4 regions of the Enterobacter sp. QK-SA4 genome follow, and region 4 is predicted to be linked to each of the others. Evidence: predicted binding sites of a transcription regulator. Region 4 holds the regulator's gene; each other region holds the start of a gene.
What was found. Region 4 encodes PurR, which represses purine synthesis genes. Its sites were predicted from a motif close to CANGCAAACGTTTGCNTG; they were not measured.
Positions count from the first base shown of each region.

Region 1: a site for PurR is predicted at 1,493-1,510, ahead of cvpA (colicin V production protein). Genes of this name have one in related genera too.
Region 2: a site for PurR is predicted at 2,061-2,078, ahead of raiA (ribosome-associated translation inhibitor RaiA). Genes of this name have one in related genera too.
Region 3: a site for PurR is predicted at 2,034-2,051, ahead of gcvT (glycine cleavage system aminomethyltransferase GcvT). Genes of this name have one in related genera too.

Region 1 is NZ_JBXFXH010000007.1:1,430,521-1,433,729, reverse strand. Features, by position in the region: gene purF (amidophosphoribosyltransferase) at 1-915, opposite strand, end outside; gene cvpA (colicin V production protein) at 949-1,437, opposite strand; gene dedD (cell division protein DedD) at 1,692-2,384, opposite strand; gene folC (bifunctional tetrahydrofolate synthase/dihydrofolate synthase) at 2,374-3,209, opposite strand, start outside.
Region 2 is NZ_JBXFXH010000007.1:1,166,986-1,170,194, forward strand. Features, by position in the region: gene AC1VYI_RS07240 (SMP-30/gluconolactonase/LRE family protein) at 1-198, shown strand, start outside; gene pheA (bifunctional chorismate mutase/prephenate dehydratase) at 195-1,355, opposite strand; Phe leader region at 1,386-1,511, opposite strand; gene pheL (pheA operon leader peptide PheL) at 1,463-1,510, opposite strand; gene raiA (ribosome-associated translation inhibitor RaiA) at 1,622-1,963, opposite strand; gene bamD (outer membrane protein assembly factor BamD) at 2,232-2,969, opposite strand; gene rluD (23S rRNA pseudouridine(1911/1915/1917) synthase RluD) at 3,101-3,209, shown strand, end outside.
Region 3 is NZ_JBXFXH010000007.1:881,856-885,064, forward strand. Features, by position in the region: gene ubiH (2-octaprenyl-6-methoxyphenyl hydroxylase) at 1-497, shown strand, start outside; gene ubiI (FAD-dependent 2-octaprenylphenol hydroxylase) at 510-1,712, shown strand; gene gcvT (glycine cleavage system aminomethyltransferase GcvT) at 2,110-3,204, shown strand.
Region 4 is NZ_JBXFXH010000007.1:2,752,648-2,755,856, reverse strand. Features, by position in the region: gene punR (DNA-binding transcriptional activator PunR) at 18-929, shown strand; gene purR (HTH-type transcriptional repressor PurR) at 948-1,973, opposite strand; gene cydH (cytochrome bd-I oxidase subunit CydH) at 2,271-2,360, shown strand; gene AC1VYI_RS14760 (MFS transporter) at 2,524-3,209, shown strand, end outside.

The DNA of each region.
Region 1 (3,209 bases), 1.3 Mb from region 4:
GGTTTCCGGGATAGGAATAACCACGTCGATGTCGAGATCGTCCCACTCGCGGGCAATTTTCTCGCCCAGCTTCGTGCCCATGTTGACGCGCGCGCTGTAGACGGAAATCTTGTCGATGAAGGAATCCGGGCGGGCGAAGTAAACGTATTCAAACAGGCACGGGTTGCTGACCGGATTATCGGCACACTGGCGGGTAAACAGCTGGCCCTTCTCGGTGATATAGACCGCTTCGCCCGGCGCAACGTCACGCAGGAACTCGAAGCCCAGGGTATCCAGCGCCACGCTCTCAGAGGCAACCATGTATTCGGTACGGCCATCGCCGAGGTCGCGCTTACCGAGCACCAGGGGACGAATGCCGTTTGGATCGCGGAAGGCCACCATGCCGTGACCGATAATCATCGCCACGCAGGCGTACGCGCCGCGGATCTGGCGGTTGGTCGCGGCAATGGCAGCAAAGATGTTGTCTGCTTCCAGCGGGTAGTGACGGAAGTTATCCAGCTCGCTGGCGAACACATTGAGCAGGATTTCAGAATCAGAGGTGGTGTTAATGTGGCGACGTTTCTCTTCGAACAGCTTTTTACGCAGCTCATGCGCGTTGGTCAGGTTGCCGTTATGAGCAAGGGTGATGCCATACGGTGAGTTGACGTAGAAAGGCTGTGCCTCAGAGGCGCTGGAACTGCCAGCAGTAGGATAACGAACGTGACCGATCCCCATATTACCTTGCAGACGCTGCATATGGCGGGCTTCAAACACATCGTTTACCAGGCCATTGGCCTTGCGTAAACGGAAGCAGTTGTTTGCATCAATGGTGATGATACCCGCAGCATCCTGCCCACGGTGCTGAAGCACCGTTAACGCGTCATAAATCGACTGGTTTACCGGCATGAAACCGGCGATACCGACAATACCGCACATTCGTCTTTTCCTCGTTAAGCCACATCTCAGGGTTTATGCCCTGGGCAAAAAACTCGACGAGCTTTGCAGATAGTCAAAGAACCATCTGATGATGAAGCTGAACTCTGGAATGAGCTGCGATTTCTGCCAGTCTTCGCTTTTGGAGAACCCGGTGAAGGTATCCAGGAAGAACAGGATCGCGGCCACAATCAGCACGCCTCGTAACGCTCCGAAACAGATCCCGAGCACCCTGTCCGTTCCTGACAGACCGGTTTTCTCGACCAGCTGACCTATCACGTAATTCACGATAGCGCCGACAATCAGCGTTGCGATAAACAGCACCGCGATGGCAATTCCGTTTCGGACCAGTTCATCTTCAAAGCCCGTGAACCAGACAGACAGGTAAGTGTAGTAATGACTGGCAACAAAGAAAGCACAACCCCAGGTTACCAGCGATAACGCTTCACGAACAAAGCCACGGATCAGGCTAACCAGACAGGAAAAACCAATCACCGCAATGATGGCGTAATCAATCCAGACCATATGTGTCCCACGATTTAACGCCCTGTCATCCAGTTCGGGGCGAATTCTAACAGAAAAAGAAAACGTTTGCGTAGGGATTTCCTTCCCGCGCGTAAATAAAAAAGGCGCTGAAAAAATGTTCAACGCCGTTGGCTCATTACGTCTCTTTGGACGTCTGCCATTCCCCCTCACCCCAGCCCTCTCCCTCAAGGGAGAGGGAGCAAACCATCCCCTCGCCCCTCTGGGGAGAGGGTTAGGGTGAGGGGTAGATCTTATCAGTTCGCGCTGTAGCCCATCACCACACCGCTCAGGCCGGAGATCTGCTTCAGCTCACCGAGCGAACCTTTAAGCTTATCTTTGGACGCTTCTGGCCCCACGAGGATACGGGTAATTTTACCCTGCACCGGCGTGGAAGGTGAAGTGTAAACACGATATCCCGCACTGCGCAGTTTGCTCACGACCTCGTTGACCTTATCGGCGTTTTTCAGCGCGCCGAGCTGCACAACGTAAGCTTTTCCGGTCGGCGCCGCGTCTTGTTTTGCCGGCGGCGGGGTTTCTGACGCGGCAGCCAGCTGCTCTGCGGCTTTATCCCGCTGCGGTTTCGACTGCGGCTGCGGCTTCTCAACCGGCTTCGGTTTTTCAACAGGTTTAGGCTGCTCTACCGGCACCGGATCGATATCGCTGCTGCTCGCTGCCGCCAGGCGTGACGGATCGAGCGACGGTGCGGCGGCATCGCCTGCACGCACCTCTTCCGCCGCCCCTTCCGGAGGCTGAGCAGGCAGCGCCTGCGTCGCCGCTGGCAGCATATCAGGCTCATCGCGGTCACCCGGTTTCGGCACCAGCGGAATAGCGGCAAACTCATCCTGATAATGCTTTTTCTGCCCGTCGAGCAGACCCGGGAGAATAATCACCCCGAGCGCGACCAGCACAATGGTTCCTGTTAAACGGTTCTGAAACTTACTCGCCACCGGTTCTCCCCGCGTCCATCACTTCCATGACATGTGCCACCGTGTGGAATGAACCACACACCAGCACGGTATCTTCTGGTTTAGCATCCGCCATCGCGGCATGCCAGGCCTGAGCCACGCTACTATAGATTGCGCCTTTGCCGAGATGTTCCATCAGCTGCTCAGCCGTCGCGCCGCGCGGCCCCTCCAGAGGAGCACAATACCAGCTATCGACCACACTCTCCATGCAGGCCAGCGTCCCGCCGATATCTTTATCATGAAGCATACCGATAACCGCCAGCACGTGCCCGGTTTTTGGTAACGATTTGAGACGTCCCGCGAGATACGCCGCCGCATGCGGGTTATGCGCCACGTCCAGAATCAGGCGCGGTGACTCGCTGACAATCTGGAAACGCCCGGGCAGAATTGCGCTCTGAATACCGTCGCGGATCGCCCGCTCGCTGACCACGAGGCCGCTGGCGCGCAGTGCCGCCAGCGCGGTTGCCGCGTTCGGCTGCGGCACCTGCGGCAGCGGCAGGTTGTCCAGGGCGCCCTGCCCATCGCTGAAGCGCCAGCCGTTATCCTGAACCTCATACTGCCAGTCAACGCCGCGGCGCAGCAGACGCGCGCCCTTCTCGTTTGCCACGTCAGCAATGGTGTACGGCATGTCCGGTTCGCCGACCACGGCGGGTTTATTCGCCCGGAAAATACCTGCCTTCTCGCGGCCAATGCTTTCACGATCCGGTCCCAGCCAGTCGATATGGTCCAGCGCGATGCTGGTGACCACCGCCACGTCCGCATCCACCATATTGGTCGCATCAAGACGTCCGCCGAGGCCGACCTCAA
Region 2 (3,209 bases), 1.6 Mb from region 4:
CTGGAAGAATACCGCATGCCGGTGCGTTGCCCGACGATGGTCTGCTTTGGCGGCGATGACATGAAAACGCTGTTTATTACCACCACGCGGGAAAATATGGATGCGGACGAGGTGGCGAAGTATCCGCTCTCCGGCGGCATCTTCACCCTGCCCGTGAACGTGGCAGGGATGAAGAAAAGCCGATTCATCGAACGTTAAGCCGGGTCAACCGGGACCACGTTCTCGCTCGGATAGCAGCCCAGCACTTTCATGGAGCGCGTGATCTCGCCCAGTTCGCGCAGGGCTTTCTGCATGGAAGCAGATTCCAGGTTGGCCTGGATATCAAGATAAAACATCTCTTCCCATGGGTTACCGTGGATTGGGCGTGATTCCAGCCTGGTCATGATCAGGTTGTGATTACGCAGCACCAGCAGGGCTTCAACCAGCGCACCGGCCTGTTGGCCGGTCGCCATCAGCAGCGTGGTTTTGGCCGGCACCTGGTCAGACACATTGATTGCCTTGCGTGCCAGCACCACGAAACGGGTGATATTTTGCGTCTGGTTCGCCAGGTTGCGTTCCAGCACCTGTAAACCATACAGCGCCCCGCCTGCTTCGCTGCCGAGCGCGGCGACGGTTGGGGAGTTAGCCTGCGCCACTTTTTCCATCGCCGCCGAGGTGCTTTCGGTGTACTCAATTTTCCAGTTCGGATAGCGGTTCAGGAACTGGCTGCACTGCTGGAACGGCTGTGGATGACTGTAGACCGTTTCGATCTTGCTCAGGTCCGTTGAGCCGGCGACCAGCACGCAGTGATCGATAGGGATCGTCAGCTCGCCAACCAGCGACAGGCTGGTGTGCTGCAGCAAATCGTAAACGTCGTTGATAGCGCCGGAGCTGGTGTTTTCAATCGGTACGACGGCGTAATCCGCCTGGCCGGTCTCAACCTGATTAAATATGTCGGCAAACTTCGCGCAGCCGCTCTCAATAAATTCTTCGAAATGGCGTGCGGCATACTGACGGGCGGCCAGGTGAGAATAAGAGCCTTTCGGACCGAGGAAGGCGATACGCGCAGAGTGCGGATTGGTTTTGTTCAGATGCTGCTGGAGTAACGCTTGCTGAGTGAGAACGGAGTCTTCGATGATGAGCTGGAACAACCGGGTGATGTAGTGGGCATCGAGGTGATGCGCTTTGCCGAGCTGAATAAGACGTTCCAGCAGATCACGCTCGCGGTCGATATCTCGTACCGGGCGATGGGAGTCCAGCTTGGCTTTGCCCACTTCAACGGCAAGCGCGCGGCGTTCGGCCAGCAGCGCCAGCAGTTTCTCATCCAGCGCGCTGATTTTTACTCGCAGATCCAGTAACGGGTTTTCCGGTGTCATAGTGTTGTCTGTCTCATTTTATCGTTATCAATAAAAAAGGCCCCCCGGTGTGGGAGGCCTTGTTGTTCGTCTTCGCATTCTTTATCACACGACGAAATGCCTCCCGTTCAGGGGAAGGTAAAAAAGAATGCGAAGAAGAACGGCGTAAGTTTCATAAAGTCATCCTGTGATTGATACCGTTAAAGTACCCGCACTGTTTTCACCCTGTCAATAAAAAACAAAAAACGCGCCCGAAGGCGCGTTGGCGGTACACTCAATTTAAAGGATTACTCTTCTTCAACTTCTTCCGCGAAGCTGGCGTCTTTCACCGATGTTGCGGCGCGACGGGCTTCACCTTTGTGTTGCACTTTATTGAGCTGCCGTTCCAGCTTGTTGATCAAATCGTTAATAGCGGTGTACATATCCTCGTGTTTTGCGCTGGCGACCAGATGGCCGTTTGGAGTATTGATAGTTGCGTCAGCGATGAAACCCTGAGGCTCCTTGGACAGGATGATATGTGGATTAATCAAATGAGTTTGCCATTTATCCAGTTTGGCGAGACGGTCTGCGACGTGCTGGCGGATTGCCGGAGTAATTTCCATTTGTTTACTGGTAATGTTCATTGTCATAAATTTTACCTCTTGTCTTTCCGTCTTGGTGATTCCAGCATACCCGACCTAATGTCAAAATGTGTGATTTAGATCACGTTATTTTGTCGGTTTTTGTCAGGGAATCTTTTTTGTGAGGCTGGGCAGGAAGAAGTGAGATTTACCTTGTCGAAGGTAAAAATTGGGGCCATAGTTGACTGGATGTGTTGAGGCTTAAGCGCTTCAGCGACGCGCTAAAATGAATAAAAAAACGGCAGCCTTCGGGCTGCCGTTTTGCATTGAGGCAATATCAGGTGTTGCTGCTGTTCGCGGCGATGATTTTCGCCACTTTTTCAGCCTGAGCGGTCATCTGCATCTGACGGTAAGCATTTTCCATCAGCTTCAGGCCATCGCGCGTTGCCTGGGTATCCGGATAATCACGCAGCATACCTTCTACGCGGTTAACAACGGCAACCCATGCGCCACGGCGGGTATAGTATTCCGCTACAGAGTATTCATATTTCGCCAGACGATCTTTCAGGAACACCAGACGTTTGGTGGCGTCAGTCACGTACTGACTGTTCGGATAGCCGCGCACCAGTTTGGAGAAGTCATTGAAGGCATCACGCGCATGCTGCGGGTCACGGTCGGAACGATCCACGCCGAAGAAGCCCTGCAGCGCACTGTCGTCCAGCGCCATGTTGGTGAGGCCGCGCATGTACATCACGTAGTCGATGTTAGGATGAGTCGGGTTCAGACGCATGAAACGATCGATGGTTGCCTGAGCCAGCGGCAGATCGGCATTTTTATAGTATGCGTAGATGAGATCTAACTGTACCTGCTGCGAATACGGACCAAATGGATAGCGATTATCCAACGCTTCCAGTTGCGTTATCGCCTGTTTCCAGTTACCGTCCTGCAACTTTTGTTGTGCAGTCGCATAGATTTCATTCGGCGGATTGTCAGGGACCTGTTCATTTGAACCGGAGCAGCCCACCAAAGCCAGGCTCAACGTGGCCGCTGCCACCAGATATTTCATGCGCGTCATGACGTTTTGACTTTCCTCAAATGTTTGTCCGGGAGAAACTCTGTTCCTGCTCCCGATTAAGACCAGCTACAATAGCACACTATATTAAACGGCAAAGCCGTAAAACCCAACGTTAAACGAAGAAGCAGTTTATGGCACAACGAGTAGAACTCACCGCAACAGTCTCCGAAAATCAGCTCGGTCAACGCTTAGATCAGGCTTTGGCCGAATTGTTCCCTGATTATTCGCGTTCACGCATAA
Region 3 (3,209 bases), 1.9 Mb from region 4:
AGGATAAGGCCGAAGAGGTTAAAGCCTGGTCCGACGAACGTTTTTGTTCCGAGCTGCAGAAAGCCTTTGGCTGGCGGCTGGGGCGTATTACCCATGCGGGGAAACGTGCGGTCTATCCGCTGTCGTTAACCACCGCATCGCAATCTGTTTCTCACCGCGTGGCGCTGGTCGGCAACGCCGCGCAGACATTACATCCGATTGCCGGACAAGGGTTCAACCTTGGCCTGCGTGATGTCATGAGCCTGGCGGAAATCCTTGCTCAGGCGTGGGGTGAGCAAAAAGACTGTGGCGCATACCCGGTGCTAAGCCATTACCAGAAGCGACGTCAGGCCGATAAAGAGGCGACAATCGGCGTTACCGACGGCTTAGTCCATCTCTTTGCCAATCGCTGGGCGCCGCTGGTTGCGGGTCGCAACCTCGGGCTGATGGCGATGGAATTATTCATTCCGGCACGTGACGTGCTGGCGCAGCGGACTCTTGGTTGGGTCGCGCGTTAAGGAGTTATCACCGTGCAAAATGTTGATGTCGCCATCGTTGGCGGCGGTATGGTTGGACTGGCGCTGGCCTGCGGTTTACAGGGCAGCGGCCTGCGCGTGGCGGTGCTGGAGCAAAAGCAGCCTCAGGCAGTTGCGCCAGATGCCCCGCCGGAACTCCGCGTCTCGGCGATCAATGCCGCCAGCGAGAAATTGCTGACGCACCTTGGCGTCTGGGCAGATATTGTGGCGCAGCGCGCCAGCTGCTATCACGGCATGGAAGTGTGGGATAAAGACAGCTTTGGTCATATTGCTTTTGATGATGAAAGCATGGGCTATAGCCATCTGGGCCATATCATCGAAAACGCGGTGATCCACCACGCGCTGTGGCAGAAAGCACAGCAGTGCAGTGACGTGACCCTGATTGCGCCTGCGCAGATCCAGCAGGTGGCATGGGGCGAAAACGAGGCGTTTATCACCCTGCAGAGCGGCGACATGCTGACCGCGCGTCTGGTGGTCGGCGCTGACGGTGCCAACTCCTGGCTGCGTAATAAAGCCGATATCCCGCTGACCTTCTGGGACTATCGTCATCACGCGCTGGTGGCAACGATCCGAACAGAGGAGCCGCACGGCGGCGTGGCGCGGCAGATTTTCCACAACGACGGCATTCTGGCGTTCCTGCCGCTTGCCGATCCGTACCTGTGCTCGATTGTCTGGTCCCTGGTGCCTGAAAAAGCCCAGCTGATGCAGGAGGCGACGCTGGATGCCTTTAACCAGGCGCTGTGCATGGCGTTTGATAACCGCCTTGGCTTATGCGCCCTTGAAAGCGAGCGGCAGGTGTTCCCGTTAACCGGCCGCTACGCGCGTCAGTTTGCGGCGCACCGTCTGGCGCTGGTCGGTGATGCGGCGCATACCATTCATCCGCTGGCCGGGCAGGGCGTCAACCTTGGCTTTATGGACGCGGCGGAGCTGGTTGAGGAACTGCGTCGCCTGCACCGCGAAGGCAAAGATATCGGTCAGCATCTGTACCTGCGTCGCTACGAGCGTAGCCGCAAGCACAGTGCGGCGATGATGCTGGCGGGCATGCAGGGCTTCCGCGAGCTGTTTGCCGGCGCGAATCCGGCGAAAAAACTGCTGCGCGATATTGGTCTTAAACTGGCTGATACGCTTCCTGGCGTCAAACCTCAACTTCTTCGCCAGGCGATGGGTCTTAACGATCTTCCCTACTGGTTACGCTAATCTCGATCCCCGTCACACTTTATTTTCCCGGCCTCTGCGCCGGGGAAATTCCCTCGTTTGAAATATTCTAATTTCACGTCATTTTTCGCATTAGAAAATCTAATCTGTGAGATTTTATGTTACGGAAATTCGGCCCGTTTTTCCGCACGAAATATCACCATGTGCTAAATCCTGTTAGATCATTGTTAATTTTGTGCCGGGTTAATCGCATTTTTCCAGTGAATAACTCTGTAGGCTTTTTAGCGTTTTTTGGTCATAAGCTAATGTGATGACCCGTTTTACCTTATGGTTAACCGCCGGTTTAGGTGGTAAGTTCGGGTAAAAGAGAACGTTTGCGTCGGCGCCAGGTAACGGGGCCGACACCGGGTTTCACGGTGAATTTTTCAACGAGGACAAGATGGCTCAACAGACTCCTTTGTACGAACAACACGTGTTTTGCGGCGCCCGCATGGTGGACTTTCATGGCTGGATGATGCCGCTGCACTACGGCTCGCAGATTGATGAGCACCACGCGGTGCGCACCGATGCCGGTATGTTCGACGTGTCCCACATGACGATTGTCGATCTGCGCGGCAGCCGCACCCGGGAGTTTTTGCGTTATCTGCTGGCAAATGACGTTGCCAAACTGAAGACGCCGGGTAAAGCGCTCTACACCGGCATGCTGAATGCCTCGGGCGGCGTGATTGATGACCTTATCGTCTACTACTTCACTGAAGATTTCTTCCGCCTCGTTGTCAACTCCGCCACCCGCGAAAAAGACCTCTCCTGGATCACCCAACACGCCGAACCTTATGCCATCGACATCACCGTCCGTGACGACCTGTCGCTGATCGCCGTACAGGGGCCGAACGCGCAGGCGAAAGCCGCGTCTCTGTTTAACGACGAGCAACGCAAAGCAACCGAAGGCATGAAGCCGTTCTTCGGCGTGCAGGCGGGCGATCTGTTTATCGTCACCACCGGCTACACCGGTGAAGCGGGCTACGAAATTGCCATGCCGAACGAGAAGGCCGCTGATTTCTGGCGTGCGCTGGTGGAAGCGGGCGTGAAGCCTGCGGGTCTGGGCGCGCGCGATACGCTGCGTCTGGAAGCGGGGATGAACCTCTACGGTCAGGAGATGGACGAAGGCGTCTCTCCGCTGGCCGCCAATATGGGCTGGACCATCGCGTGGGAACCGGCTGACCGTGACTTTATTGGTCGTGAAGCGCTGGAGATGCAGCGTGAGAAGGGCACTGAACAGCTGGTGGGTCTGGTGATGACCGAGAAGGGCGTGCTGCGCGGTGAACTGCCGGTGCGCTTTACCGATGCTGACGGCAATCCTCGCGAAGGCGTGATCACCAGCGGTACCTTCTCCCCGACGCTGGGCTACAGTATTGCACTGGCACGCGTGCCGGCGGGCATTGGCGAAACGGCGGTCGTGCAAATCCGCAACCGCGAAATGCCGGTCAACGTGACCAAACCGATTTTTGTTCGCGCCGGTAAGCCGGTCGCCTAATCATT
Region 4 (3,209 bases):
AATTTTGCAGGCAGAAAATGTGGTCAGATTATTCTCTTGAAGTGGTCGATGCTGTTGCGCGTAACGGCAGCTTTAGCGGTGCGGCGCAGGAGCTGCACCGCGTCCCTTCGGCCATCAGCTACACGGTGCGCCAGCTGGAGGAGTGGCTGGCGGTTCCGCTGTTTGAACGGCGGCATCGCGATGTGGAATTAACGCCCGCAGGCGCGTGGTTTTTGAAAGAAGGGCGTTCTGTTATCAAAAAAATGCAGATCACCCGCGAACAGTGTCAGCAGATCGCTAACGGCTGGCGGGGACATCTTTCCATCGCGGTGGATAACATTGTTAAACCCGAGCGCACCCGGCAGATGATCGTCGATTTCTACCGTCATTTTTCTGACGTCGAGCTGCGGGTCTCGCAGGAGGTGTTTAACGGCGTCTGGGATGCGCTGGCGGACGGCAGGGCAGAGATGGCGATTGGGGCCACGCAGGCGATCCCGGTCGGGGGACGTTACGCTTTTCGCGATATGGGAATGCTGAGCTGGAAATGCGTGGTGGCAAGCGATCATCCGCTGGCGGCGATGGAAGGGCCGCTGAGCGATGACACGCTGCGCAACTGGCCGTCGCTGGTGCTGGAGGATACGTCCCGTTCATTGCCCAAGCGTATCACCTGGCTTCTCGACAACCAGCGGCGGGTGGTGGCCCCTGACTGGGAATCGTCGGCGACGTGCCTCAGCGCCGGGCTGTGCGTCGCGATGGTGCCCGTTCATTTCGCGCGTCCGCGCATCGATACCGGAGAGTGGGTTGAGCTGACGCTGGAGAATCCGTTCCCGGATGCGGCCTGCTGCCTCACATGGCAGCAAAATGATGTCTCGCCTGCTATGGCCTGGCTGCTGGATTATCTGGGAGACAGCGAAACGCTGAACCGGGAATGGTTACGGGAGCCAGCGTAGCTGGCCCCCGTAAAGCGATTAACGACGGTAGTCGCGGAACGGACCATCCGCAACGGAACGGCGTTCGATAAGACGCGGGTGAACTTCAATGGACTGCGACTCTTCACGCTTGTTGACGATTCTGTCCATCAGCATGTTAAAGGCCGTTTCGCCCAGCGAGTCTTTTGGCTGGTGAATGGTGGTCAGCGCCGGGGTGAAGAAGCGCGCGTTACGCACGTTGTCATACCCGATCACGGAAATATCCTGCGGTACGCGCAGGCCTAGCTCGTCGGCAGCGCAGAGCGCGCCCATGGCCATGATGTCGCCCCCGCAGAAGACGGCGGTTGGACGGTGAGGCTGGGAGACGATCTGCTGCATCGCGCGGTAGCCGGATTCCGGCTCAAAGTCGCCCTGCACAATCCAGTTTTCCGGCACGTTGATCAACGCTTCTTCCATCGCTTTCATAAAACCGGCCAGACGGCCCGCGCCGGTGTTGCGCTCCAGCGGACCGGGGATCACGCCAATCTCGCGGTGACCGCGTTCGATCAAATAACGACCGGCCATATAGCCGCCTTCAAAGGCGTTATCGATAACGGAATCGGTGAAGTCTGCGCGCGCTTCGCCCCAGTCCATCACCACCATCGGAATATGGCGATACTCTTCCAGCATCGACAGCACGGACTCCGGATACTCGGAACACATCACCAGCAGGCCATCAACGCGCTTTTGCGCCATCATCGACAGGTAGGCACGCTGTTTTTCAATGCTGTTCCACGCGTTGCCCAGAATCAGGGTATAGCCTTTCTGGAAGCAGTTCTTTTCGACCGCTTCAATGATCTCGGCAAAATAGGCCGCTTCACTGCTGGTTGCCAGTAATCCAATGGACTTGGTGTGATTAACCTTGAGGCTGCGCGCAACCGCACTTGGCGAATAGTGCAGCTCTTTGATCGCTGCCCAGACGGCGTTGCGCGTCTCTTCCGCCACAAAGCGGGTTTTGTTAATTACATGTGATACGGTTGTAGTGGAAACGTTTGCGCGTTTTGCTACGTCTTTAATTGTTGCCATTAAATGTCACTCCAGACCATATCCTAAGCTCCTGAAAAACTTGAAGGTAAACGTTTGCCTTCTCTCACCCTTATCTCGCAATCTTGAATTGCGGCACGCCGGGAAAACGACACGGGACGTCAGGAGGGGGTCAATGGCCGGTACGCTAATAAATTTAGCGTGGAATTTTGTCCTATCTTGATGAAAAGGGGAAGAGGTAAAGTGGTTATCAGTATAAATCCAGGAAGATTTTTGACGTAATCTGTGCAAAAATGAGCAAGCTCACTTTTCGTGTGGGGATTAAAAGGAGAAAAATTGATGAGTTCCGATCTTAAGTTTTCGCTGTTCACCACCGTTGTTGTGCTGGCTCTGATTGTTGCGGCCGGTCTGACGGCTGCGCTGCACTGATTTACGCGGAGGGAGAGCCTTCTCCCTCCCGACTCCCCGGATTGTTACTTCTCTGGCAAAAATCTTTTGCCATTTTGTTAACTTCTCATTTTTTGTGATTGATGTCATGCTTTCCGCTTCTTTGTTCTGTGTCACCAAATGACACGGCATCCGGAGTTGACGCATGAAAATCAATTTTCCCCTGCTGGCCCTGGCGATTGGCGCTTTTGGGATTGGCACCACTGAATTCTCCCCGATGGGGTTACTGCCTGTTATTGCCCGGGGCGTAGATGTCTCTATCCCTGCGGCAGGGATGTTAATTAGCGCCTACGCTATCGGCGTGATGGTCGGTGCGCCGCTGACGACGCTTCTGCTTTCGCACCGCGCGCGCCGCAATGCGCTGATTTTCCTGATGGCGATTTTCACCCTGGGCAACGTGCTTTCGGCCATTTCGCCAGACTACACCACCCTGATGCTATCGCGTATTCTGACCAGCCTTAATCACGGCGCATTCTTCGGGCTGGGATCGGTCGTGGCAGCCAGCGTGGTGCCAAAACACAAGCAGGCGAGCGCCGTGGCGACCATGTTTATGGGGCTAACGATTGCCAACATCGGCGGGGTGCCTGCGGCAACCTGGCTGGGGGAAGCGATCGGCTGGCGTATGTCCTTCCTGGCGACGGCCGGGCTGGGCGTGATTGCGATGGTGGCGCTGTTCTTCTCCCTGCCGAAAGGCAGCGCCGGAGAACGTCCGGAAGTGCGTAAAGAGCTGGCTGTGCTGATGCGCCCGCAGGTGCTCTCCGCGCTGCTGACCACCGTGCTGGGGGCAGGGGCGATGTTTACCCTCTACACCTATATTTCACCTGTATTGCA